Regions from separate parts of the Maridesulfovibrio frigidus DSM 17176 genome, predicted to be linked through region 1. Evidence: predicted binding sites of a transcription regulator. Region 1 holds the regulator's gene; each other region holds the start of a gene.
What was found. Region 1 encodes sigma-54, which starts transcription at its own class of promoters, with help from an activator protein. Its sites were predicted from a motif close to CTGGCACGGNNNNTGCTT; they were not measured.
Positions count from the first base shown of each region.

Region 2: BR06_RS0115350 (protoporphyrinogen/coproporphyrinogen oxidase) is a predicted target of sigma-54. The motif match lies at 4,960-4,977, and genes of this name have one in related genera.
Region 3: nifH (nitrogenase iron protein) is a predicted target of sigma-54. The motif match lies at 4,494-4,511, and genes of this name have one in related genera.

Region 1 is NZ_JONL01000001.1:6,063-13,869, forward strand. Features, by position in the region: gene rapZ (RNase adapter RapZ) at 1-723, opposite strand, end outside; gene BR06_RS0100050 (PTS sugar transporter subunit IIA) at 749-1,198, opposite strand; gene hpf (ribosome hibernation-promoting factor, HPF/YfiA family) at 1,202-1,744, opposite strand; gene rpoN (RNA polymerase factor sigma-54) at 1,790-3,205, opposite strand; gene lptB (LPS export ABC transporter ATP-binding protein) at 3,571-4,293, opposite strand; gene BR06_RS0100075 (LptA/OstA family protein) at 4,324-5,952, opposite strand; gene lptC (LPS export ABC transporter periplasmic protein LptC) at 5,967-6,557, opposite strand; gene BR06_RS0100085 (KdsC family phosphatase) at 6,558-7,079, opposite strand; gene kdsA (3-deoxy-8-phosphooctulonate synthase) at 7,069-7,807, opposite strand, start outside.
Region 2 is NZ_JONL01000008.1:98,397-106,203, forward strand. Features, by position in the region: gene murI (glutamate racemase) at 1-408, shown strand, start outside; gene BR06_RS0115330 (substrate-binding periplasmic protein) at 479-1,363, shown strand; gene BR06_RS19870 (TetR/AcrR family transcriptional regulator) at 1,326-1,961, opposite strand; gene BR06_RS0115340 (DUF4911 domain-containing protein) at 2,130-2,411, opposite strand; gene BR06_RS0115345 (M24 family metallopeptidase) at 2,485-3,561, opposite strand; gene BR06_RS0115350 (protoporphyrinogen/coproporphyrinogen oxidase) at 3,566-4,918, opposite strand; gene BR06_RS0115355 (PstS family phosphate ABC transporter substrate-binding protein) at 5,110-5,931, shown strand; gene pstC (phosphate ABC transporter permease subunit PstC) at 6,557-7,420, shown strand; gene pstA (phosphate ABC transporter permease PstA) at 7,464-7,807, shown strand, end outside.
Region 3 is NZ_JONL01000005.1:24,592-32,398, forward strand. Features, by position in the region: gene BR06_RS0110815 (uracil-xanthine permease family protein) at 1-449, shown strand, start outside; gene BR06_RS0110820 (hypothetical protein) at 459-1,409, opposite strand; gene modB (molybdate ABC transporter permease subunit) at 1,487-2,245, opposite strand; gene modA (molybdate ABC transporter substrate-binding protein) at 2,238-2,978, opposite strand; gene BR06_RS0110835 (LeuA family protein) at 3,125-4,240, opposite strand; gene nifH (nitrogenase iron protein) at 4,580-5,410, shown strand; gene BR06_RS0110845 (P-II family nitrogen regulator) at 5,458-5,805, shown strand; gene BR06_RS0110850 (P-II family nitrogen regulator) at 5,805-6,179, shown strand; gene nifD (nitrogenase molybdenum-iron protein alpha chain) at 6,200-7,807, shown strand, end outside.

The sequences.
Region 1 (7,807 bases):
AAGAATATACTGAAGGAAATCTAAATATTTCTCAATAAAAATAGATCCTGTCTTTGACCCTAACACGTAATCAGAAATGGCTTTATCTTTGCCAGACAAGGGTCTGAGTTCCTTTTCAAAGTAAGGATTAGGTAAGAATCTTAAGTCCATAACCATGTCCGCTTCCGTCGGAACATCGTGTTTAAACCCAAAAGAAATAACATTAACTCTAAGACCGGAAGCACCTTCAGTAAGCTCAGACCACTTTTCCTGAATGCGGCGTCTGAGATCATGAATCGAGTAAGTGGTAGTGTCAATTACTAAGTCGGAAGCTTTGCGAAGAGGTTCAAGAAGTGCCTTCTCCTCTTCAAGAGCCTGCTCAAGACCAAGTTCTCTTGATTCGAGAGGATGAGGCCTGCGAGTGGTGGCGTAACGCCTGACTAATTCCGGCAATCTTGCTTCAAGAAAAATGAGACTCGGACAAACTCCGCCTGAACCTAGTTCCATACAGGTGGACTGCCATTCACCAACGAAATCTTGTTGCCGTAAATCCATACCAAGTACAAGTCCTCGATAATCGTCATCCTTTCCTGTAAAAAGCTGAACGAGCCTAGGCAACATACTTGCCGGAAGCCCGTCAACGCAGAAAAAACGTAAATCTTCGAAAACTTTTAAAACAGTAGATTTACCTGCACCAGATAAACCACTGACAACTATAACGGGAAATGCGCCATCTCTATCCACCTAATCCCCCTCCACTACGGCCTCATTAAGTAAGATTGAGCAGACCAAGCAATTCTTGCTGGTCCTTCGCGCCCTTGAATGCATCTCTGAATGCTTCATCTTTTAGTTGTCGGGATATCTGAGCAAGAACTTTTAAATGAGTTCCTGTCCCTTGCTCGGGGGCCAGAACCATAAAGAATATGTGACAAGGCAGCATATCGAGGGCTTCGTAGTCAATTCCACGACCACTTCTACCAACAACCACAACTATCTCATCTAAACACTCTAATTTACCGTGGGGGATGGCAATGCCATCCCCTATACCGGTAGTTCCGAGTTTTTCGCGACTCATGAGGACCTGGAGAGCTTCTTCGACATCAACCTCAAGCCCTTTGGCTTTAAGAGTTGAAACCATTTCTCTCAGAACTCCGCTCTTATCAGAGCTAGCGAGTTCATAAACAACAAGTCCCTTATCCAAATTATCATTTATTATCATCAGTTAGTATCCTGGATCAATCAATCCAAAATCGCCATTATTGCGACGGTAAATAACATTTATAGCTTCGGTATCAGCATTTCTAAAGACGAGGAACTCACTAGTAAGAGTCTGAAGCTGCATTGCGGCTTCGTCTACAGACATAGGCTTTGGCACAAAGTGATCAGTCTCAACAATAGTAGGTTCGTTATTCTCTTCTTCTGGCTCAGGGTAACTAAGAACGTCCATACGAGCAGGAGCTGTGTCCCTACGCCTGTGACTTCTCATCTTTTCGCGCATGCGTCTAAGCTGCACTTCAAGCTTATCAAGAACCAAATCCACGGTAGAGTACATATCTTCAGAGGCTTCGTAGGCCGAGATATGAATGTTATCAGTGCTTAAGACCACTTCCGCAACGTGCCGAAACTTATCTACTGACAAATTTACCTGAATATCAGTATTGTCCGGGTTTGTTATAAACTTATCAAGCTTACCAAACTTAGCGTTAGCGTATTCCTTCAAGTGGTCAGAAGCGTCAAAGTTCTTAAAGGTAAATGCAACATTCATACGGAACTCCTTGAATAAAGGGTGAATATGCTCTCTACTGAACTGCTAGAATACTTTTTTCCTCTTCGATGAGGACAGAATTCCCATTGCAGTCCGGTACTTAGCTACAGTCCTTCTGGCGATGTTGACCTCAAGTTTGTCCTTGAGCGTCTCGGCAATTTTTTCATCACTCAGAGGTTTTTTACTGTTTTCATCGCCGATCAACTGTTTGATCAGAGCCTTAACCGATTCGGACCCGACCTGAGAACCATCATCAAGTCCGAGTGCACTATTAAAGAAAAATTTAAGTTCATAAATCCCATGTGGAGTCGAAACATACTTACTGGTAGTTATTCGACTAACTGTTGATTCATGCATTTCAATATCTTCTGCCACCTCTTTGAGAATAAGCGGTTTAAGCTTGGTGACACCACTTTGAAAGAACCCCCGCTGAAACCTTACAATGGAATCCAAAACCTTATAAAGTGTACGCTGCCTCTGATAAAGACTCTTCATAAGCCACTGTGCAGATCTCATCTTATCCTGAAAATACTCTTTATCTTCACCCTTGGTTGACGCCAGAGTCTCTACATAAAAAGAATTCATCTGCAACTTTGGAAGACCGTCCTCGTTTAAGACTATAACAAAGTCTCCATCATATTCATACACATATGCATCCGGACTGACATAGAAAGAATCTCCCCCTGAAAAGCTTGCCCCTGGTAGAGGATCAAGAGTCTGCATCAGATCAAGATAACTCTTCAGGTCCTCCATACTGAGCTTAAACTTTCTTGCGAGAGGCTTATACCTTTTCTTCTCCAGATCTTCCAAATGATCTTTGACAAGAGAAACCAGTATAGGATCATCATCAAGCTTCAAAACCTCAAGCTGAATCAGTAAACATTCCTGAGGAGTACGAGCTGCCACTCCGAGAGGATCAAATCTTTGTATTCGAGAAAGAACATTTTCGACATCTTCGATTTGAGCGTAACAGGTTTCGCAAATTTCATCCAACCCTATCCGCAAATATCCGCCTGCACTGAGATTACCTAAGATACACTCACCAATGACCACTTCCTTCTCAGTAAAATCAGAAAGACACATCTGCCATGCGAGGTGTCCCTCGAGAGAAGTCTGCTTTGTTAGTCTAGCCTCAAAAGACATCCCCTCTTCCTGAGATTCAGACTCGCGAGTGCCTGCCTGCTTGGAAGTACTCGAAAACTCACCGAGATAATTCTCCCAGTCAGCATCACGTGAAATTTCTGCTTCTTCAGCAGTGGCAGTGCCGGATTCAGCATCCGCACTGTCTGTGCGTTCAACAGCTTCGGCTTCTTCCAGTATCGGATTTTCAAGAAGCTCCTGCTGAACAGTATCGAGCAGCTCCAATCTGGAAAGCTGCAACAACTTAATAGCCTGCTGCAACTGAGGTGTCATCACCAGTTGCTGCGAAAGCTTGAGTTGTTGTCTAAGTTCCAGTCCCATAATTCTGTGCCACCCTATGATACAATTAAAAGTATCTTTTAAACTTTTTAAACCGCTGAATAACGTTCGCTCAACAAATCTTTAAAAAAAATATTATTTAATTGGATTTGTTCTTGATTAAAGTATGCCACACTCCAGAAACCCATGCAAGAAATAGTACAGATTTATCCGTAATTTCAGGATATTTTAATCTTATGCAATGTACATGAAAAAACTGTACCAATGTTCGGGCTTGCTGTAAATCAGCAAACCCAAATTTTATGAATCGTGAGTATATTTATAAAAAAATAGGGAGAAAATATGGAGAAGATAAGAGAGAAAAAAGGGAGGCAAAAAACATGAAAAAGCTAAGCTGGACGGAGTGATCAGAGACTAAAACTATCCCCTAGATACAGCCTGCGAGCTTTCGTATTTTTAACGATATTTTCAGGTGCACCATTAAGAATAACACGCCCTTCGTATACCAAATAGGCTCGATCACAAATGGATAAGGTTTCGCGCACGTTGTGATCGGAGATCAAAATACCGAGCCCCATATCTTTGAGGGAGGAGATTATGTCCTGAATTTCAATAACGGCAATAGGGTCGATACCCGCGAAAGGCTCATCAAGCAAAATAAATTTGGGGTCATTAATCAAAGCTCGAGCAATTTCAAGCCTGCGACGTTCACCACCGGAAAGATAAAGCGCTGTCTGGTCTGCAAGGCGCAATATGCCAAGCTGATCTAGAAGCTCATCTGCTCTGTTGCCGATTTGTTTACCGGATAATCCAGTATGCTCGATAATTATTTCAAGATTTTTGCGAACAGAAAGTTTCTTGAAAATTGAGCTTTCCTGCGGAAGATAACTAATGCCGTGTCTTGCTCTTTCATGCAAAGGCCAGCGCGTAATCTGATTCTTATTGAGGTACACATCACCGGAAGTGGGCTTCACAACACCGACAAGCATATAGAAAGTGGTAGTCTTCCCTGCTCCGTTAGGACCAAGTAGACCAACAACTTCACCTTCTTTAACATTAAGGCTGATACCACGGACAACTTCTTTCTGCCCGTAGTTCTTAACTAGCTTGGTGGCTATTATCGAAGACATATAATTCCTGTAGAATTGAACATTAAATTACTATGGAGAGACATTATTAGGTGTATAGAAAATAGCCTCTACAGGCTTATTACCACCGACAACTTCTGAACGGTTATCTTTGAGATAGAACTTAATAAGTTCGCCCTGCACAAGATTAGGACCATCCTTAAGCTTCGCGTTACCTTCCATATATATGATAGAATCAGCTACAACATAGGTAAGCGTATCACATGAACCCTTGCGGTTATTCATTACAACCTTAACCCTGCCGTTAGCCACAATTTTTTTAATTTTATCCTGAGTATCTTTAAGAGAATCTCCACCAGCTCTAAGGTGTGCTGTAAGAGTATCAGAAGTGAGAGTAACTTCAAGACGGACAACCTTTACGTCGCCGGAAAAAGTAATGCGGTTCTTATTCTCACTGAAAGTCATTTTCTTAGAAGTAATCTTGATAGGCACATCGTCTGAAGCGCCCGCCACGCGTGCCTTCTTGGGTTTATCTTTTTTAGCTTTATCAGGAGCTACAATCGTCAAATATGCTTTGTATACATACCCGATAATCTTAGCCTCGCCCCCGGAAGTTGCGCCACCTTTATAAATCGGAAACCACTTCCCTTGAACTGGACCTACAAGCACAGCCTGCCCTACTTCCAGCTTATCCACTATAAGGGATTTTGCATTGGGCTGAGACCTTACATTAAGTACAGCCTCAGAATACATCGTACTGGTTACGATAGGAGCATTAAGAACATCTTCCATAGCTTCATCCATAGAGGCTAAAGCAGTAGCACGCTCTTGAAGTTCGACATCCTTCTTTTCAGCGGCAGCGGCAATATCAGCTTTGCGGGTATCTATTCCCGCCATTTTTTTCTCTTCTAAATTTTTAGGGTAGGCAGCTAAAAACGGCCCCCATGCATATCCCCAAACAGGTGTACCTTTCTTAACTATCGTATCAATACGATAGAGAGCGTACATTCCGCCTTTCTCTTTGCCTACCTGCGCTCTATGCCCGGGATTAAGAACCCCGACAGCTTTAGAACTTGCAACAGGCTTCTGAATTACGCTCACCTTACGGACAGCATACCGCACTCTTGCATCTTTAGATTTAAGATCTACAGAGCTTTTCTTTACAAAACCGAGTGCATCACTTTCAGCAGTAACAGGCTTATCAGCCTTGAAAATTGCATACCAATCGCCGCGCAAAAAGCCGACTTTTATCTTACTACCTTCATCCAAAGTTCCGGCAACAGCCGATTTCGATGATCGCTTAGCACGGTAATCAAGTTTACTGCCAATATACCTAACATCACCCCAGTCAACGACAGAATTACCCTGCGCAGCTGAAATTACTATTTTCTTTGAGATATATCCTACCGGTTTTTCAGACAAATCTGACGAAGCAGGATAAACTCCGAACCAGCCGCCTTTTTCCTTGCCAACTAAAAAGCTTTCACCCGGAGATAAAACCCATATAACAGGAGCTTTAAGCGAAGCGCTTTCTCTGACATTCGCGATAGATTTAGTGTTTTTGAGATTTGCTTTATCGTCGCAATAGGCAGCAGAGCTTAAAGAAATAGAAACAAGGAAAAGCGCTACACCGAAAAGTGCAGGTGCAATAGATGCAGAGAAACTGCGAAACAAGGAGTCTTTATCAAATATACTAATCAAATGTATGCTCGCTTCTATTGTGGCATTACCACCATATTCGGTGCTATCAGGGCTTCCATACCGTCTTCGATCATTATTTCTCTAGTCGCCAGATCAACTTTAACTTTTTGAGAAGTTATGTAGATCGTGGGGCTTTGCACTTTGACATTACCTTCAAGAAACATCAGATTTTCTTTAGACTTAAAGTCCAAAGTATCAGCTTGAAGTTTCATATCTTCGTAATCGCCTTCAACATTGTCCCACAACTTCAAACCTTCACCCTTCTGGCCAACTTCACCATGAAGAGCGCGGATAAGAACTTCTTTTCTATCTCGTCCTAAATAATAAGTGACCCGGGGTTTATCCGCTATAACCAGACCGCTGTCTTGATCATAGTCGGCACTACCAGCGCGAAGTATCCATTCGATATCGCCTCCAGTGCCCTGTATCAATTCAATCTCTTCAGCAGAAATATCAGATTCGCTACCGGCCCCCAAAGGAGGCGGTTCAACGAATTCCCGTACCATATGAGGATACGGCGCAAACTTGCTCCCAAGCATTGTGCCGACAACAAGCCCCGCACACAGCACTGCAAGTAGGATTAAAACAGAGCGAATCCGCCCCATCTACTCAGCCCACTCGCGCCAAATATCTTCAAGAAGTCCCTGACTTTCCAGTAAAAAAGAAATAGCTTCTCTGACCGCGCCATGACCACCGGGCTTTTTAGACACCCATTTGGCAATGCCGATAATCTCAGGTTGAGCGTTGCAGACAGACATAGGAAGTCCGACTTTAAGCATCACGGGAGCATCAATCCAGTCATCGCCAATATAAGCAACCTCTTCCGGCTTCAGTCCTTTTTCTTGAATAAGCTTTTCATAAAATGGAACTTTATCGCGCTGACCAGGATAATATTCGGTAATACCAAGTTCTGTCACACGAGACTCTACAGCTCCGTGATTCAGACCAGTTATAACCGCAAGATCAAGCCCCGCCTGTTGCGCGAATTTGATACCGAGACCATCCTGAACATTAAAACGTTTAGTTACGTTACCGTCATGGTCATAGTACAGACCACCATCGGTAAGAACTCCGTCAACATCCAGAATAAGGAGTTTAATCTTTGCAGCTAATTCATCAACACGCATAATCAATGCTCCACGCGGCAAGTAAATCTTTAATGAGATCTTCAGTTCTATCTAAGGGCCAGCTGTTCGGACCATCGCAAAGAGCTGTGTCAGGATCGGGGTGGACTTCCATAAATACACCGGAAGCGCCAGCTGCAACAGCCGAGCGAGCCAAGACAGGAACAAATTCCCGCTGTCCACCGGATTTACCATCAAGGCCGCTTGGAAGCTGCACAGAATGGGTAGCGTCAAACACAACAGGACATCCGAGATCTTTCATAATGGATAGACCGCGCATATCAACCACTAGGTTGTGATAGCCAAAGCTTGATCCACGCTCGGTTAACCAGATGCGTTCATTACCTGTGGAACGGATTTTACCGACCACATGGCGCATATCCTGCGGCGCAACAAACTGTCCCTTTTTAACATTAATCACGCGCCCTGTATTTCCAGCGGCAACCAGTAAATCTGTCTGCCTGCACAAAAATGCTGGAATTTGCAAAACATCGGCAACGGCAGAAACAGGCTCAGCCTGCTCAGGAGAGTGGATATCGGTAACGATAGGTAGACCGGTCTCTTCTTTAATGCGAGCCAGCCACTTAATACCTTCATCAAGTCCCGGACCTCTAAAGGATTCCACGGACGTTCTATTAGCTTTGTCAAAAGAACTTTTAAATATAACCGTCAAATCAAGACGCGAAGCTATATCCGCAAGAACTTTTGCCGCTTGCATTGCGACATCAAAA
Region 2 (7,807 bases), on a different contig from region 1:
GCTGAGATAATTGCTTATCCTTGTCCATTATTTGTGGGCCTTGCGGAAGAAGGTTGGGTTGAAGGTGAATTGGTAGAAGCTATTGTTGCTCGCTATTTGGAACCTTTGTTTGCCGCTTTCGGTGAAGTGGGGCCGGATACTCTTGTACTTGGCTGTACTCATTTTCCCGTGCTTAGGAAGGCAATTTCAAATGTAGCAGGAAGCGCAATAAGACTTGTTGATTCTGCTGAGACTACAGCGAGGACCGTGGAAAATATTTTAAGTGAAGCTAAAATTTGCAACACTGATAAGGATAAAGGGCAAGTTTCTTTTTTAGCTACGGATTCGGCACAGAGATTTGCTGCTGTTGGTGGATCTTTTCTTGGAGTAGAAATTGATACTAATGATGTCAGAGTGGTAGATTTGTAATAGCAATAGAAATATATTTTATATTATGCATCTCTTGCAAGATTTCTTTGTTTTTATATGGGATTTTATTATGCATCATTTCATTTATTCATTTATAATAGTTTTTATTTTTACCTTGTGCAGCACTGCCGTTGCTCAGGGTGAAGTTGTTTTTGCCTCTGGTTCACCTCTTTCGACTTATCAATCGCGCGTTATTTATCCTCTTCTTAAGGAAGCTTTTAAGAGAAATGGGGTAGAATTTGATGCTAAAAGCTACCCTAGCCCAAGGTCTTTGCTTATGTCTAATTCCGGTGCTCTTGATGGAGAACTTCACCGCGTTTATAATTTTCACGAAGTGAGCGGAGGGCAGTATCCAAATCTAGTACGTATAGAATGCGATCTTTTATCCATTTATCTTGCGGTTTTTTCCAAGAATGCTGATGTTAAAATTGTTAATTGGGAACAGCTAGTCGGCTCTAAGGTTGGTTTTGTAAGTGGTAAAAAATATGCGGAGAGTTTTTTGGGTAAAACTTTAAAGCCCGAAAATATTATTCGCCAAAGTTCTGAACCCAACCTTTTTAAAATGCTTGCCAAGGGGTATATCGAATATGCCATTTCTGGGGGGCTTGAAGGGAAGCGTCTGGTGCTAAAACATCCTGATTTTCATGGAATTAAAGAAGTCGGAAAACTAAAAGAGACGAAAATTTACGCTTATATGCATAAGAAACATGCCGCCCTCGCTGAAAAGGTGGCAATAACGTTAATTGAAATGAAAAAAGATGGGGCATTTAAGAAAATAGTTAATGAAGCACGACACTCATATTGTGAAATCGAAGATTGTAAAAAGATGAATTGCACTTATGATTGTCTTAATTCCGACCTTGTCGATAAGGGCAACCTTTCTACTGACCCTATTCATCCTAATCACTTTGCTCAATCTAACCATTCTGAATCTTCATCTCATTCCGATCAGTAGATTTAAATAAATAGCCCGTACACATCTCAACTAATTCATCAAATATTTTGTCATTAGGTACATCGGAATGTTCTAAAAAACAGCTGTGCATAGTTTCTTCAATAGTCCTTGTCACAAGCTTTGAAGCAATCTCTATGTCTTTTACTTTTATTCTATCTCCGCAATTTTCAAGTATTGCTTCAACTCCTGTCTGAAATGAGTCTGTGATGCTCTTATCTAGTTTGGCCATTTCCGGTTCGCGGTTTTTGAGGGCCAGCATTTCTCTATGTAATTCTGTTGAAAGTGTATGCGCTTGAATTGCAGAATCTACCATATGTTTAACTATTTCATGGCTTGATCCAGACAAAGGGGCTTCTTCTGAGATCCTTCCGTAGATCCCTCTTATTATGCTGCTGCCGTATGCCTGCGCAACCTGAATAAGTAGATCTTTTTTGTCTTCAAAATAACCGTAGAATGATCCCACCGAAACTCCAGCCTCTTCTGTAATTTCAGCGATACCAGTTTTGTGGAATCCTTTTTCTGAAAACCGTTTCATGCCGGCAACGATTATTTTGCGCTTCTTTTCTTTACTTCGCCTTTGAATGGGATCTCTAACCATTGGATTTTCTCCGGTAGTCCGTGTGACTTTTATGAACAGGTTCATAAAATTAGCTTTTTTAATGAATAATAATTCATATTCATATTGTCAACAAATATGAATTTATATTCATATTGTGATGTAGAAAGAGTTTCAGGAGGAGTTAGGGCGTAGAAAGGGGAAGTTAAATCAGGCTGTCGTGGACGGGGTAGGGATGAATTTGATGTTAATTTCATCCTTAATGCTGTCCATAAATTCGTTGAATTCTCTTTCCTGATGGGGGCTATAGCGTAGCATCAGTACTCCTTTGAATCTATCAGCAACTGTAAACATGGAAAGGTTGTCCATTGCTTCAAGCAGGAATCTGAATATAGCAATATCCGCCGGCGCTATCTGAACATAAACGCGGCTGGAAAATTCAGGTGGAGCGGGTAGTGGACGCGGGCGTGGTTTTCTTTTTTTACGGGCCATATTTTAATCTTGAAGAATATTATGAGGTTTAGGACTTGTATCAAAAGCAGGGTTCCGGGGAACCCTGCGGAAATTACATTATTTTGTAGCCATCTTCTGTGATGAGAACCATGTATTCCCAGCGTATTCCACCCCAATCTGGGTAATACAATCCCGGCTCGATGGTGATAACCATACCTGGTTTGAGTTCACCTGTTGCAATAGGGCTGACGCTCGGCTGTTCGTGTGTTTCAAGGCCGATGCCGTGTCCTAGAGAATGGGTGAAATACTGTTCTACTTCATACTTTTCAAAGACCGCTTTTGCTGTGTGGTATGCGTGCTTAATTGGAAGGCCGGGTCGCAATACTCGGATTGCCGCCATTTGTGCTTCCTGAACTTGATCACGTACAGTTAAAAAACGATCAGAAGGCTTGTCGCCAATATAGAATGTTCTGGTCTGGTCCGAACAGTAATCGCCAAGTCTGCAACCCATATCAATGAGAACAAGCTCGCCTTCACGAAGTTTTGTGTCTCCGGGAATTGCATGCGGCAGTGCGGCATTGGGGCCGACGCCTACAATGGAAGGAAATGATAGCTCAGAAGCACCGTTGTTGCGGAAAAGCTGTTCAAGTTCCCATGAAATTTCAGCTTCAGTGCGACCTTCCTGAAGTTTAGGCTCTATCAGCTCATATACTTTATGATTAAGAGCGCAGGATTTTTCCATCAGCTCAATTTCATCAGCATCTTTAATAAGACGAAGTTGTTCAACCAAACCTGAAACAGGCTTAAGCTCGCAAAGTTCGTTTAGTTTTTCGTGCTCGAAAATATTAATAGACTTAGGATCGTAGGCCAGCGCAGAAATAGAATTAGATTTAAAGAAATTTTTGAGCGCATCGAACTTGCGTCCGGAATAGATAAAAATATCTTCTTCGTTCCATAATCTGCGTGCTGCGTCTAAGTACCTTGGGTCTGTAAGAAGGAAATCTTTTCCGTCAGGGCAAATGATAACCCATCCAGCGGTTTCGTTGCATTGCGGGTCATGAAGTTCAAATCCGCTGAGATAATAACGGTTTGCAGCAAAATTTACCAATAGAGGAGGGAGTCCACGGTCTTTTAGACGTTTGCGGACTCTTTCCCGCCTTTGTTCGAAAGTGGCGGCAGATATGGTCATGTGATTAACTTATCCTGTATGTGGTTTCGGGCTTACCGTTTATCATTCTTTCAGCCCATTCTACGCCCTGCATTACAGAATGGTCCATGTTTGAAACTTCATATTTCCAGCCACCGAAGCGGCCTCTGGAAAATATGGACATGGATTCAAGAGCAGGTTGCAGAATCTGTAACGCTTCATCGCGTTGCAGGCAAGGGATAGGGTAACCGTAATCCACATTTATGGACCAGCGGGAAATTATATCTTTTCTATCTTCTTCAGTGATCATTGTAGTGTTTACGAGGCCATCTTCAACTTCGCTAAGCACCTGATCATGGTTAATTTTTTTATGATTAGAATATGAAACTTCGCACATAAGCGCACGTCCAACACCTGAAACAGGTGTATTATTCGGTGAGTAGTTGTGAAAGTTTGTCACACGGTAAAATGGACTGTCATCATCAGGGAAGTACATCCAGCAACGGGTGTCTTCTTTAGAGGTCGATAGCCCTATTCCTGCAACTACTACGCTGTTATGTTTTAGCATATTTGCTGCATTGATGAGGTCTTCAGATGGTTTGTTCAGCCATTGTTTAACTAGAATATCTACAGGTGCAGTGGACAACAAATATTCATATTCATAAGTATTGCCTTGGGCATCAGTGAGAATTTTATTCTTATGGTCAATGGATGAAACGCAAGTATTGTATAAAATATTGCTGCTGATTGTCTCTGCCAACTTCTTATAAATTGAACCTGTACCGCCCTTAAGAGGGAATCTAAATTTATTGTTAGGGCCCCAAGACAGGTGATCCTGCTCGAGAATAATGTTTTTGAGCACTGTTTTAAGATCAACAACGCTTACACGCTCACCAATCCACGAAAATGACATCATTTCAGGGTAAGTCGCCCATACTTTATAGTTATATGGCAGCATGAAATATTTTGCGATTCCCGCACCGAAGGTATTGTTAATCCACTCGTAAAAGTTTGCAGGAGTGTCTTCCGAGCGAACTCCGGGAAGAAGTCCTCGCACACATTTCCATTTAATCTGGTTAGGTAAGTGTCTTATATTATTTTGGAAAGGGTAAGGAACCCACGTTTTGACGGAACGCACCCATGATTCACGAAGGTGTTCCAGATATTCATCCATAAGAATTTCAGCAAGAAGATCGTCATAATATTCGTAATGGGAAAAGACTACATGTCCGCCAATGTCCCATGTGAACCCCTTCTCGTCGGTAAAACTAGACGCAAGTCCACCTGCATAGGAATTTTTTTCCAGAATAATGAAGTCTTTTTCGCCTAGTTCCATCAGCCGTCTAGCAGCTCCGAGACCCGTTGGACCCGCGCCGATTATAGCATACTTTCGCTTCACAGGAATATCTCCGTCTAATTTTAGTATAATTAGAGAATGTAAAGCAATGAATATGCCAGTGTGATGTCACGTACCTTTCTCTTGGCCGTAACAAGTTTGTAACTAAGCTCGTATAGACCCTTCTTCAACGACAAAGAAAACTGACTAGGTAACAACGTGTCAGCAAAAAATTTAAATTTGGAGGAAGGAAAATGAAATCTAGAATTATCGCCTTAGTTTCTATTATGGTTATGGCGTTTACAGGATCAGCATTTGCTGGATCAGTACAAGTCAAAGGTTCAACAACTGTTCTTCCGTTAATGCAGAAATCAGCTGAAACTTTCATGTTAGCTAATCCATCTACTTCGATCTCTATCTCTGGTGGCGGATCAAGTAACGGAGCAAAAGCTTTAATCGATGGCACTACCGATATCGCAATGATGTCACGTGACATGAAACCTGCTGAAATTCAGAAAGCGACAGACAATGGACGCGCTCCTGTCCAGTTTATTGTAGCTCTTGATTGCATCGTTCCTGTTGTTAATCCGAACAACCCCGTTTCAGGGCTCAGCAAAGATCAGCTCTTCGGAATTTATACCGGCAAAATTAAAAACTGGAAAGAAGTTGGCGGCGATGACTCTCAGATAGTTGTAATCTCTCGTGACACTTCATCTGGAACTTACGATTGCTGGAAGAGCAAAGTCATGAAGAAAGACGGCAAAAAGCACCGTGTATTTCCTGGGGCGCTTCTTCAGGCTTCAAACGGCGCTGTTGCACAGGCTGTTTCTAAAAATAAAAAAGCAATTGGTTATGTCGGTCTTGCATACTTGAATAAAGAGCTGAAAGGTATTGAAGTTCAGGGTGTTGCCGCATCAGTTGCTACTGCAAAAGATAAATCCTACCCAATCGCCCGCGGTCTTAATATCTACACTCCCGGCGAACCAACCGGTGAAGCAAAAGCTCTTATCGACTACATGATGAGCCCCGCAGGTCAGACTCTTGCTGCTGACACAGGGTTCATTCCAGTAAAATAGTACTATTGATACTAAAATGCCTGATTATGGATCTTCGGGAGGTGAATTTCTCCCGAAGATTTTTCCGCCTCAATTGTTCGTGGTTGATTGAAATTGCATTACTAATTTTCTTTATATCAGGGGAATGCTCGTGATTACGTCTCGAAACATCTGTGTTTTCTTAATAACCCTTGCGATAGCTAGCGGGGGTTATGCCTATAAACTTTCAGGATTAACCGAAGCGGAACAGATCTTTATTTATTCCACTGATAAGGTCGCGCAAAGGGGCGATTACTCGATGAGCACGGTTGGAGCGTTAAAGAAAGTTATGATGCTTTCGACTCACGAAATAGCTGAAACTGTGAGTGAATCTAAACTTACACAGGCGGAAAAAGAGTCTAAAGTAAAGAGTCTTACTGACAGCCTGAACGGTATTTATGCATACGTTCGCACTGACAGAGACGTGATGAGCAAAAGTAAAGGTAAGGATAGCAATCTTCTTTTAGCTGCTGTTACTGAAAGTGTTCATAATATTATCGCGTCAAGATCCAGTGGCTGGTATATTTTCAGTATTATACTTGGCTTAGGTGGAGCCGTCATATTAATCCTTAAAGCATTAAATCTCGGACGCCGTTCAACAGAACGTTTGATTCATTCATTTTTCCTCGTAACAGCATTTACATCCATATTGGTTCTGTTCTTAATTATGGTGTTCTTATTTGTTGAAGGATTACCAGTGTTTAATTTCGTATCAGTGAAAGACTTTATTTTCGGATTTGAATGGTATCCGACGGATGAACCTGCTGCTTTTGGAATTTGGGCTCTGATTGTCGGTTCTGGTGCTGTTACATTATTATCTTCCCTCATTGCCATTCCGCTGGGCGTGATGACTGCGATTTATCTTGCTGAAATTGCACCTACGAAAATTCGCGACATTGTGAAGCCCGCAGTTGAAATGCTGGCAGCTCTACCGTCTGTCGTTATCGGTTTTTTCGGAATGGTCGTAGTTGCTCCTTTTCTACAGGATACATTTGATATTGCGGTGGGCTTAAATCTCTTTAATGCCTCTGTAATGCTGGCATTTATGGCTGTTCCGACAATAACAAGTATTTCTGAGGATGCTCTTTATTCGGTTCCTCCTGAACTCAAAGAAGCTTCCCTCGCCCTCGGTGCAACGCATTGGCAGAGCATATATAAAGTTATGATACCGGCTTCATTGTCCGGGATATCAACGGGGATTATTCTTGGAATGGCCCGCTCCATTGGTGAGACTATGGTTGTGTTGATGGTCGCTGGGGGCGCTGGCCTTTTGCCTGGATCGATTTTTGATCCTGTAAGACCTATGCCTGCATCAATTGCCGCAGAAATGGGAGAAGCTCCATTTCATAGCGAGCATTATCACGCATTATTTGCCATTGGTATGGTCCTGTTTTTATTCACCATGGTTTTCAATCTGATAGCTGATCATGTCGCTCACAAGTATACACAAGTCGGCTCGGCAACTCTGTAGCGAGAGAAGTTAACAACATAAAGGGAATGAATGGGTACAAATAATGAGTAATTCTGCAGATACGATAGAACAGGTGGATTCGATGCTTACAGCTGAAGGTAACAGGAGTGAACAGATGCCTCATGGCGGGTCTGGTAACTACGCAATGCGCGAGAGAATTCAGAAGGTAGTATTTTTGCTATTTAAGGGCGCAGTCGCAATAAATGGATTGGCACTATTGATTATTTGCGGGTTCGTTCTTTATTACGGTCTACCGGCTATGAGCTGGGAGTTTCTCACTGAAAATCCAAGAAATTCAATGACTGAAGGCGGTATTCTGCCTTGTATCGTCGGGACTATAGTCCTTAGTTATGGCGCACTGATGGTTGCGCTCCCTTGGGGTATCGC
Region 3 (7,807 bases), on a different contig from region 1:
CCATCGTAACTCTTTTCGGAACAGAACGCGGACTGCGAATCACGGTTAGTTCTAATATGGATAGTTTTACAGAGCTAATGCGGTTACTGACACTTAAGATATCTAAGCTGCAGCTGAATGAAAAATGCGGAAAATATTTGGAGCTGGCCTGTGAAGAAGTCTTTATTTACATTTGTGATGAGTGCAGGGCCATCCAATATGATGGCCCTGTCTCCTTCGTTATAAGAAAAAATGAAACGAGTCTCCTTGTAGAAGCTTCGGGAGGAGTTCGCTTTGCGACTGAAGCAGATGCGATTGCGGCTAGAGAAATACTCTGCGCAGAAAAACTTGGCGGCGAGAAACTGAACGCTCTGGGCCTAGCCATTCTAGGACAAATTGCAACTAAAGTTAACCATGTGACAATTTCCGGTTATACATACATCAGTTTCGAACTAGCTCTTAATCGCTAATCGAACACATTAGATCGAGCAGGGCATAAACCCTAAAGGCTGCGCCAAACCCGGCAAGCAAGGCTGACTTGAAAAGCTATGCCCCTCAACAGGAACACAAATGGGAGGCATATCCGGGTTCTGAGAAATCATAACTGACTTTTCGGTAAACTCAATATGCATAGGCACCACCTCAGTTTCACCTTCACCACAGATGCTTTCACGGTGTTCAGGGGTGAACACTGACTTTTTACCATCTTTATCTAGTGCGATAACGCTGGTTAGGGTTGTCGCAATGTGGGCAACATTTCCATCCTTCCCGAAAACCAATGAATTAGAATCCCCGTGAATCCCTACTGCGTCAGAATCGTAGGCAAGAATTTTACCTACATATGTATCAATAAGCGAAGGGACACCCGGCTCTACAGACTCCATCGTTCCATCAGATGAAAAGCTCACTCCAACTCTAGTTTCAACAGATCCAACAGGAGTAGGAACGTGGATAGTTTCACCCGGCCACAATGTGATACTGCGCAAAGCTTCATTTTCATAAAAACTAAGCCCTATAATCTTAGTAGTAATAGGACCGAGCGGAGTATCGATTGTTATAGGATCAGCCAATTTTGCTTCATCTTCCTGTGCCCAATAGCCTGACAATTTTCCATTAAGAGGAAAGATCCTACTTATCCCGCCACTAGGGTGAAAAGTAACCAGTTCTGCTGACATATTGCCAAGTGGAGTTGTAACCATAGTCTTATCTTCGAGTGGAATAGATTTGGGAAGTCCTGAATCAAAAAAGGATAGTGCCTGAACAGTCTTCCTTCTAAGATCGTCAGTAGAATACTGCGGAACAAGATCACCAACAGGAGTTTTCAGCACGCATTCTCCAGATGGTGAACAGATACTTACCGCACCGTTAATGTGCATTTCTACCGGACCAGCAACAGGAACATCACCCAATTTTGTTTTACATATATTCATATCAATCTCCACTTGTAACAAGTAAAAAACACAGACGATTCCGTAGGAAGCCTATCTAAATAAATATTTAAAACCAGCTAAGCGCTAAGGCTTAGCGGCCCTTTTTTGCGGTAGCATTTTGAATGTTTTTCAGCATAAACCTGTCTGCAATTTGTATTTGGTGAAACAGACAGAGGATGCCCACCGTTCTGCCTGCCTATGAGCAGCAAAGCTCCATAGCTGATAACAAGAAGAGTAAGCGAAAGCATACCTGCCGCACCATAATCGAGGGTTTCTGTATGTTCAAAAATGGCTATGGAAACAACGCGTGTTGAGCCTGGAATAGAGCCTCCGATCATAAGAGCTACCCCGAACTCTCCCACAGTATGTGCGAAAATAAGGGCCGCTGAGGCAGTTATTCCGCCCACAACATTAGGTAGCGTGACATATATAAATGTCTGAAACGGATTCATCCCTAAAGCTCGGGAAGCTTCTATTATTCCCGGATCAACCTTTTCAAAGGCCGCCCGCATGGGAAGGATTCCGAAAGGTAAACTATATAGAATGGAGCCGAATACCAGCCCGCTAAAAGAAAAAGTCAGACTTGAACCCGTCAATGATTTCCATGTTCCACCGATAAACGACTGCGGCCCAAGAACAAAAAGCAATATAAAGCCGAGCACGGTTGGTGGTAAAACCATAGGAAGATTACAGGCCGCTTCAATGAAGCGTTTACCCGGCATATTTCCGCGCGCAAGACTGTGCGCAAGCGGTAAACATATAACTAGAAGTATCGGAGTCACCACTAAGGCAAGTTTTACGGTCACCCATAAAGATGACAAGTCCATATTACTCATAGCCATACTCCTTTATAACCTCGCGGACGGAGGGAGTTTTCATCCATGCCAAGAATGCGCCGGACTCAGAAACTTTACCTGATTTAATAATGGCCACGGACTGCTTAACCTTACCAGCTTCGGGAATAGCCCAATATTTACCTTCCATACCTTTACCCGACAGAGCCTGCGAAAGAGCAATAAATCCGGCCTCTGCGGAACCGGAATATGCAAACTGAAACGCAACTCCGACACTTTTCCCGAACACCAGCTTGGGTGTAAGTTTATCAAGAAGACCGACCTTAATCAGTGCTTCCTGAGCAGCAGATCCGTATGGGGCTGTCTTAGGATTAGAAATAGCAACATGTTCTATCTTAGATGAAAGAACCGCTTCCTTCCAATCAAGAGCCTCTGCCAGCCCTTTATCGGAAGACCAGAGAACCGCCTTTCCTGTTGCATACAACAACGGCTTTTCAGCTAGGCCGGAAGTATATAAAAGATCCGGGCGTTTTTCATCGGCCGCAAAAAATAAATCATAAGGAGCGCCGTTGGTAATCTGTCCATAGAGCATTCCTGTTGAGCCGAAAGAGCAAAGGATTTCATTACCTGTTTCCTTTTCATACATCACAGCAAGTTGTTTCATAGCTCCTGTGAAATTTGCAGCGCAACCAACGGTAAGACTTGCAGCACTTACCGCTTGAGAGGTTAAACAAATCCATAAAAGGGCAAGTAGAACTCTTTTGAATAAGGTCATATGGATCCTCCAAAGTTTGCCTGCACCCAGTTCCACAGGTCGCTGTAATCAAAAAACAGCTTTAATACACTCGAAAAATAGAAGCCGCCGCCCGCGACTAATTATTAGGACAATCTGACGCCTACATCAGGTATTACCATTTCTCTTTAATTTTCTGACTGAGTCAGATTCAACAGCTCCCCCTTGGTAAGCGGACGCTCAAGTTCACATGATAGTTTCCTTACAGCTTGTGTAAGGGCGGAAAGATCTCGCCCGGAAATATCCCGGATGAACGAGTCCAAACCGCAATCGCTTAATGCCGAAACGACCGCAGCTCTACCGCTCTTACCTCCAACTGCCAGCTTGCGGGTTTTGCCCACACGCTCTGGATTATATGGTTCGAATAATTCGGGTGATTTGCTTAATGCATGGGCGTGCAAACCAGATTCACACGCAAAAATATCGGTACCAACAACGGCTTTTGTGCGCGCAATAGGAACTCCAGCTGCGTTTGATACGAAGCTGCAGAGATCCATTAACGCTTCCGTAGAATATTTATGGCTATCATTTTTGAGAGCAAGGTATGCAACTAGTTCTTCAGTAGCAGCAATGCCGGCCCGCTCTCCGATCCCCAGCACACTGACGTCTACATATTTTGCGCCCGAAGCAAGAGCAGTTACAGCATTCCCTGTCGCCATGCCGAAATCGTCATGACAATGGACCGCAAAATCGATGTTGATCTGGCTGCTGAACAGCTGCACCAAATGTTCAGTAGTTTTTGGAGTAAGCTGGCCAAGTGAATCTGCAAGACGAACCCGTGATGCTCCTGAAATTTTCGCGAGCAAAGCTACTGTCAGTGCAAAACCTTCATCGGCCCTTGATAGATCTTCAAGACCGATAGAGACATATTCGATGCCGTTATCTAGTGCGACCTTTACAGTATGAGTCAGCTTCTTCAGCAATCCATCACGATCAGTGCTCAGCCTCTTCTCTATATGAAGGTCTGAAACGGGAACACCTATATTGATACGATCAATCGGGAGCATGGAAACTTTAATAATGTCCGCTTCACGGCAGGGGCTCCATACGCTGAGCTTTGCATTCCCTTTTAATGAACGGGCATACTCGGCGAGTTCAAGCAAATCATCCTGTCCAACCCATCCAAGTTCTATCTCATCCACACCTAGAGCCATAAGCCCTGAAACAATGCGCTTGCGAGTATCTATATTAAAGTAAGCACCGAACAACTGTGCGCCTTCTCTTAGTGTTGTATCTATCAACATGGCTGGCTCCTTGTAGTTTAGTAGATACACTTACTAAGCACGTACGATGCCAAGTCCATCTCATCCTATATCATGCTTAAATAACAACACTTACTGAAAGACTCCCGCCTCAACTTAAAAAACACACTTTTGTAGGAAGATACATTTTCGTATGTGATTTGTGTAGGTTCCTACGTTTTGTGTAGATTCCTTACAAAGTGTATTTCTACACACAAACATATACATTTCAGACACTTAATATCATAAATCAAGTTTGGCACGCGTATTGCCTTATGAGAGTCAGCATCAACGAAAATTTAAACCTAAAAATAACCCCTTGGAGGAGCAGTCATGAAAAAAATGAGAAAGGTAGCAATTTACGGAAAAGGCGGAATCGGCAAGTCCACAACTACTCAGAACACAGTAGCTGGTTTAGCAACCATGGGAAAAAAAGTAATGGTAGTTGGCTGTGACCCTAAAGCAGACTCCACCCGCCTCCTACTCGGTGGCCTAGCTCAGAAATCAGTTCTCGATACTCTTCGTGAAGAAGGTGAAGACGTAGAACTCGATGATATCCGCAAGCCCGGTTACGGCGACACATGGTGTGTTGAGTCCGGTGGTCCTGAGCCAGGAGTTGGTTGTGCTGGTCGCGGTATCATCACTTCCATTAATATGCTCGAAAACCTCGGCGCATATGAAGAATCTGAAGCACTCGACTACGCATTCTACGACGTACTAGGTGATGTTGTTTGTGGTGGATTCGCAATGCCTATCCGTGACGGTAAAGCAGAAGAAATTTACATCGTTGTTTCCGGTGAAATGATGGCCATGTATGCAGCTAACAACATCTGTAAAGGTATCATGAAATACGCACAGTCAGGTAGCGTCCGCCTTGGTGGTCTTATCTGTAACTCCCGTAATGTAGACAACGAAAAAGAGATGATCGAAGAACTTGCCAAGAAAATCGGCACACAGATGATCTACTTTGTACCTCGCGATAATGACGTACAGCGCGCAGAAATCAATCGTAAAACTGTCATCGAATGGAATGATCAGGTTCCGCAGGCTGATGCCTACCGCGGCCTCGCAAAAGCAATCGATGACAACACAATGTTTGTTGTTCCAAAGCCCCTTGAAATTGAAGAACTCGAACAGCTTCTCCTCGACTTTGGTTTGATGGAAGTAGCTTAAGTCCCACTCTGTATAACTCTACTCACAACCCAGAATAGGAGAACAAGATTATGATCATGGTAAGAGCAATTGTAAGACCCGAAAAAGCAGACGACGTCCTAGCAGCCCTCATGGACAATGGATTTCCAGCCGTCACAAAATATTCAGTAGCTGGCCGCGGTAAACAGCGCGGCATCAAAATCGGCGAAGTGACTTACGACGAAATCCCTAAAACTATGCTCATGAGTGTAGTTAAGGCTGTCGACAAAGACTTTGTAATCGACACCATCATGGACGCTGCAAGATCAGGAACCAAAGGAGCTTTCGGAGACGGTAAGATCTTTGTTTCAGAAGTTGGCGATGTCTACACTATCAGCTCCGGCGTAAAAGAAGGAGCCACAGAGGGAGACGCGTAATGAAGGAAATAGTCGCAGTAGTGCGGATGAACATGATGAACCGCACCAAAGCAGCTTTAGACGAAGCAGGCGTAGATGCCTTCTTCGCACACGAAGCTCAGGGACGAGGAAAAGGATTCGTAAACACAGCTCTTCTTGAAGGAGCTGAAAGCGGATATGAAGAAGCTGCAGCAATGCTCGGCGAAAAAGGGAAACTTTACCCTAAACGTATTTTGACAGTCGTAGTGCCGGACAATGCAGTCGACGAAGTTGTCGAAACCATCATCAAAGCTAACCAAACTGGCAAACCCGGCGACGGAAAAATATTTGTAACATCTCTCGGAGATGCGGTCCGTGTAAGAACAGCCGAAACAGGCGAAAGTTCCATCGTTTAAGCACCAAGGAGATTAGGAAAATGACTAAAACTAAGAAAATGGTGCAGTGGAATCCCACCGATATCAAGGAAGAGATACTCTCGAAGTATCCTCCGAAGGTGGCTAGAAAACGCGCCAAGCAGATAATGATCAATGAAGCATCAGGGGGCGAAGCAGCCTCTTCTGAAATCGTAGCAAACGTTCGTACCATTCCCGGCATTATCACCATGCGTGGTTGTACTTATGCAGGTTGTAAGGGCGTTATCATGGGACCGACCCGTGACATCCTAAACATCGTTCACGGTCCTGTAGGATGTAGTTTTTATGCATGGCTGACTAGACGTAACCAGACAGATGCAGGCCCTGACGGCGATAATTACATCCCATACTGCCTTACAACAGATATGCAGGATCAGGACATCATCTTCGGTGGAGAAAAGAAACTAGAAGCTGCAATCAGAGAAGCTTACGACCTGTTCCACCCTAAAGGTATCTGTATTTTCGCAACCTGCCCGGTTGGTTTAATCGGTGATGACATTCACGCTGTAGCAAGAAAAATGTCTGCTGAATATGAAGATTGCAACGTATTTGCATTCTCCTGTGAAGGTTACAAGGGAGTTTCTCAGTCAGCTGGTCACCATATAGCAAACAATCAGGTTTTTACTCACCTCGTTGGTGAAAACACTACACCTAAAGAAGGCGACTACAAAATCAACCTTCTCGGTGAATATAACATTGGTGGTGACGGTTTCGAAATCGACCGCATCCTTAAGAAATGTGGAATATCAAACATATCCACTTTCTCCGGTAACTCCACATACGACCAGTTTGCATCCGCTCAGCATGCGGACCTCAGCTGCGTAATGTGTCACCGCTCCATCAACTACGTCGCAGATATGCTTGAAACTAAGTACGGCATTCCATGGATCAAAGTAAACTTCATCGGCGCAAAAAGTACCGCCAAGTCACTACGCAAAATTGGTGAATACTTCGGAGACGAAGCTCTCATCAAAAAAATAAACGACGTTATCGCAGAAGAAATGCCTGAAGTTGAAGCAATCTCTGCTGAAGTCCGCACTCGCACCGAAGGCAAGACAGCAATGATCTACGTCGGTGGATCCCGTGCACATCACTATCAGGATCTGTTCGCTGAAATGGGTATGAAAACTATCTCCGCCGGTTACGAATTCGCTCATCGCGATGATTATGAAGGCCGTGAAGTCATTCCAAGTTTAAAAGTAGACTCAGATTCCCGTAATATAGAAGAACTCACAATTGAAGCAGACGAGAAACTCTACAACCCGCGTAAAACTTCAGACGAAGTGAAAGCTCTCGAAGCTGCCGGATTCAAGTTCAAAGAGTATGACGGACTAAACAGAGATATGGATAACGGATCCATCATTATCGATGACCTGAACCAGTACGAAGCCGAAAAACTTGTTGAAATATTGAAACCTGATGTTTTCTGTGCGGGTATTAAAGAAAAATACTCAATCCAGAAGCTGGGTGTTCCTATGAAGCAGCTCCACAGTTATGACTCCGGCGGACCATACGCAGGATTCAAAGGAGCAGTTAATTTCTATCATGAAATGGACCGCTTGGTTAACAGCAAGGTTTGGAGCTACATGAAAGCTCCTTGGCAGGAGAAC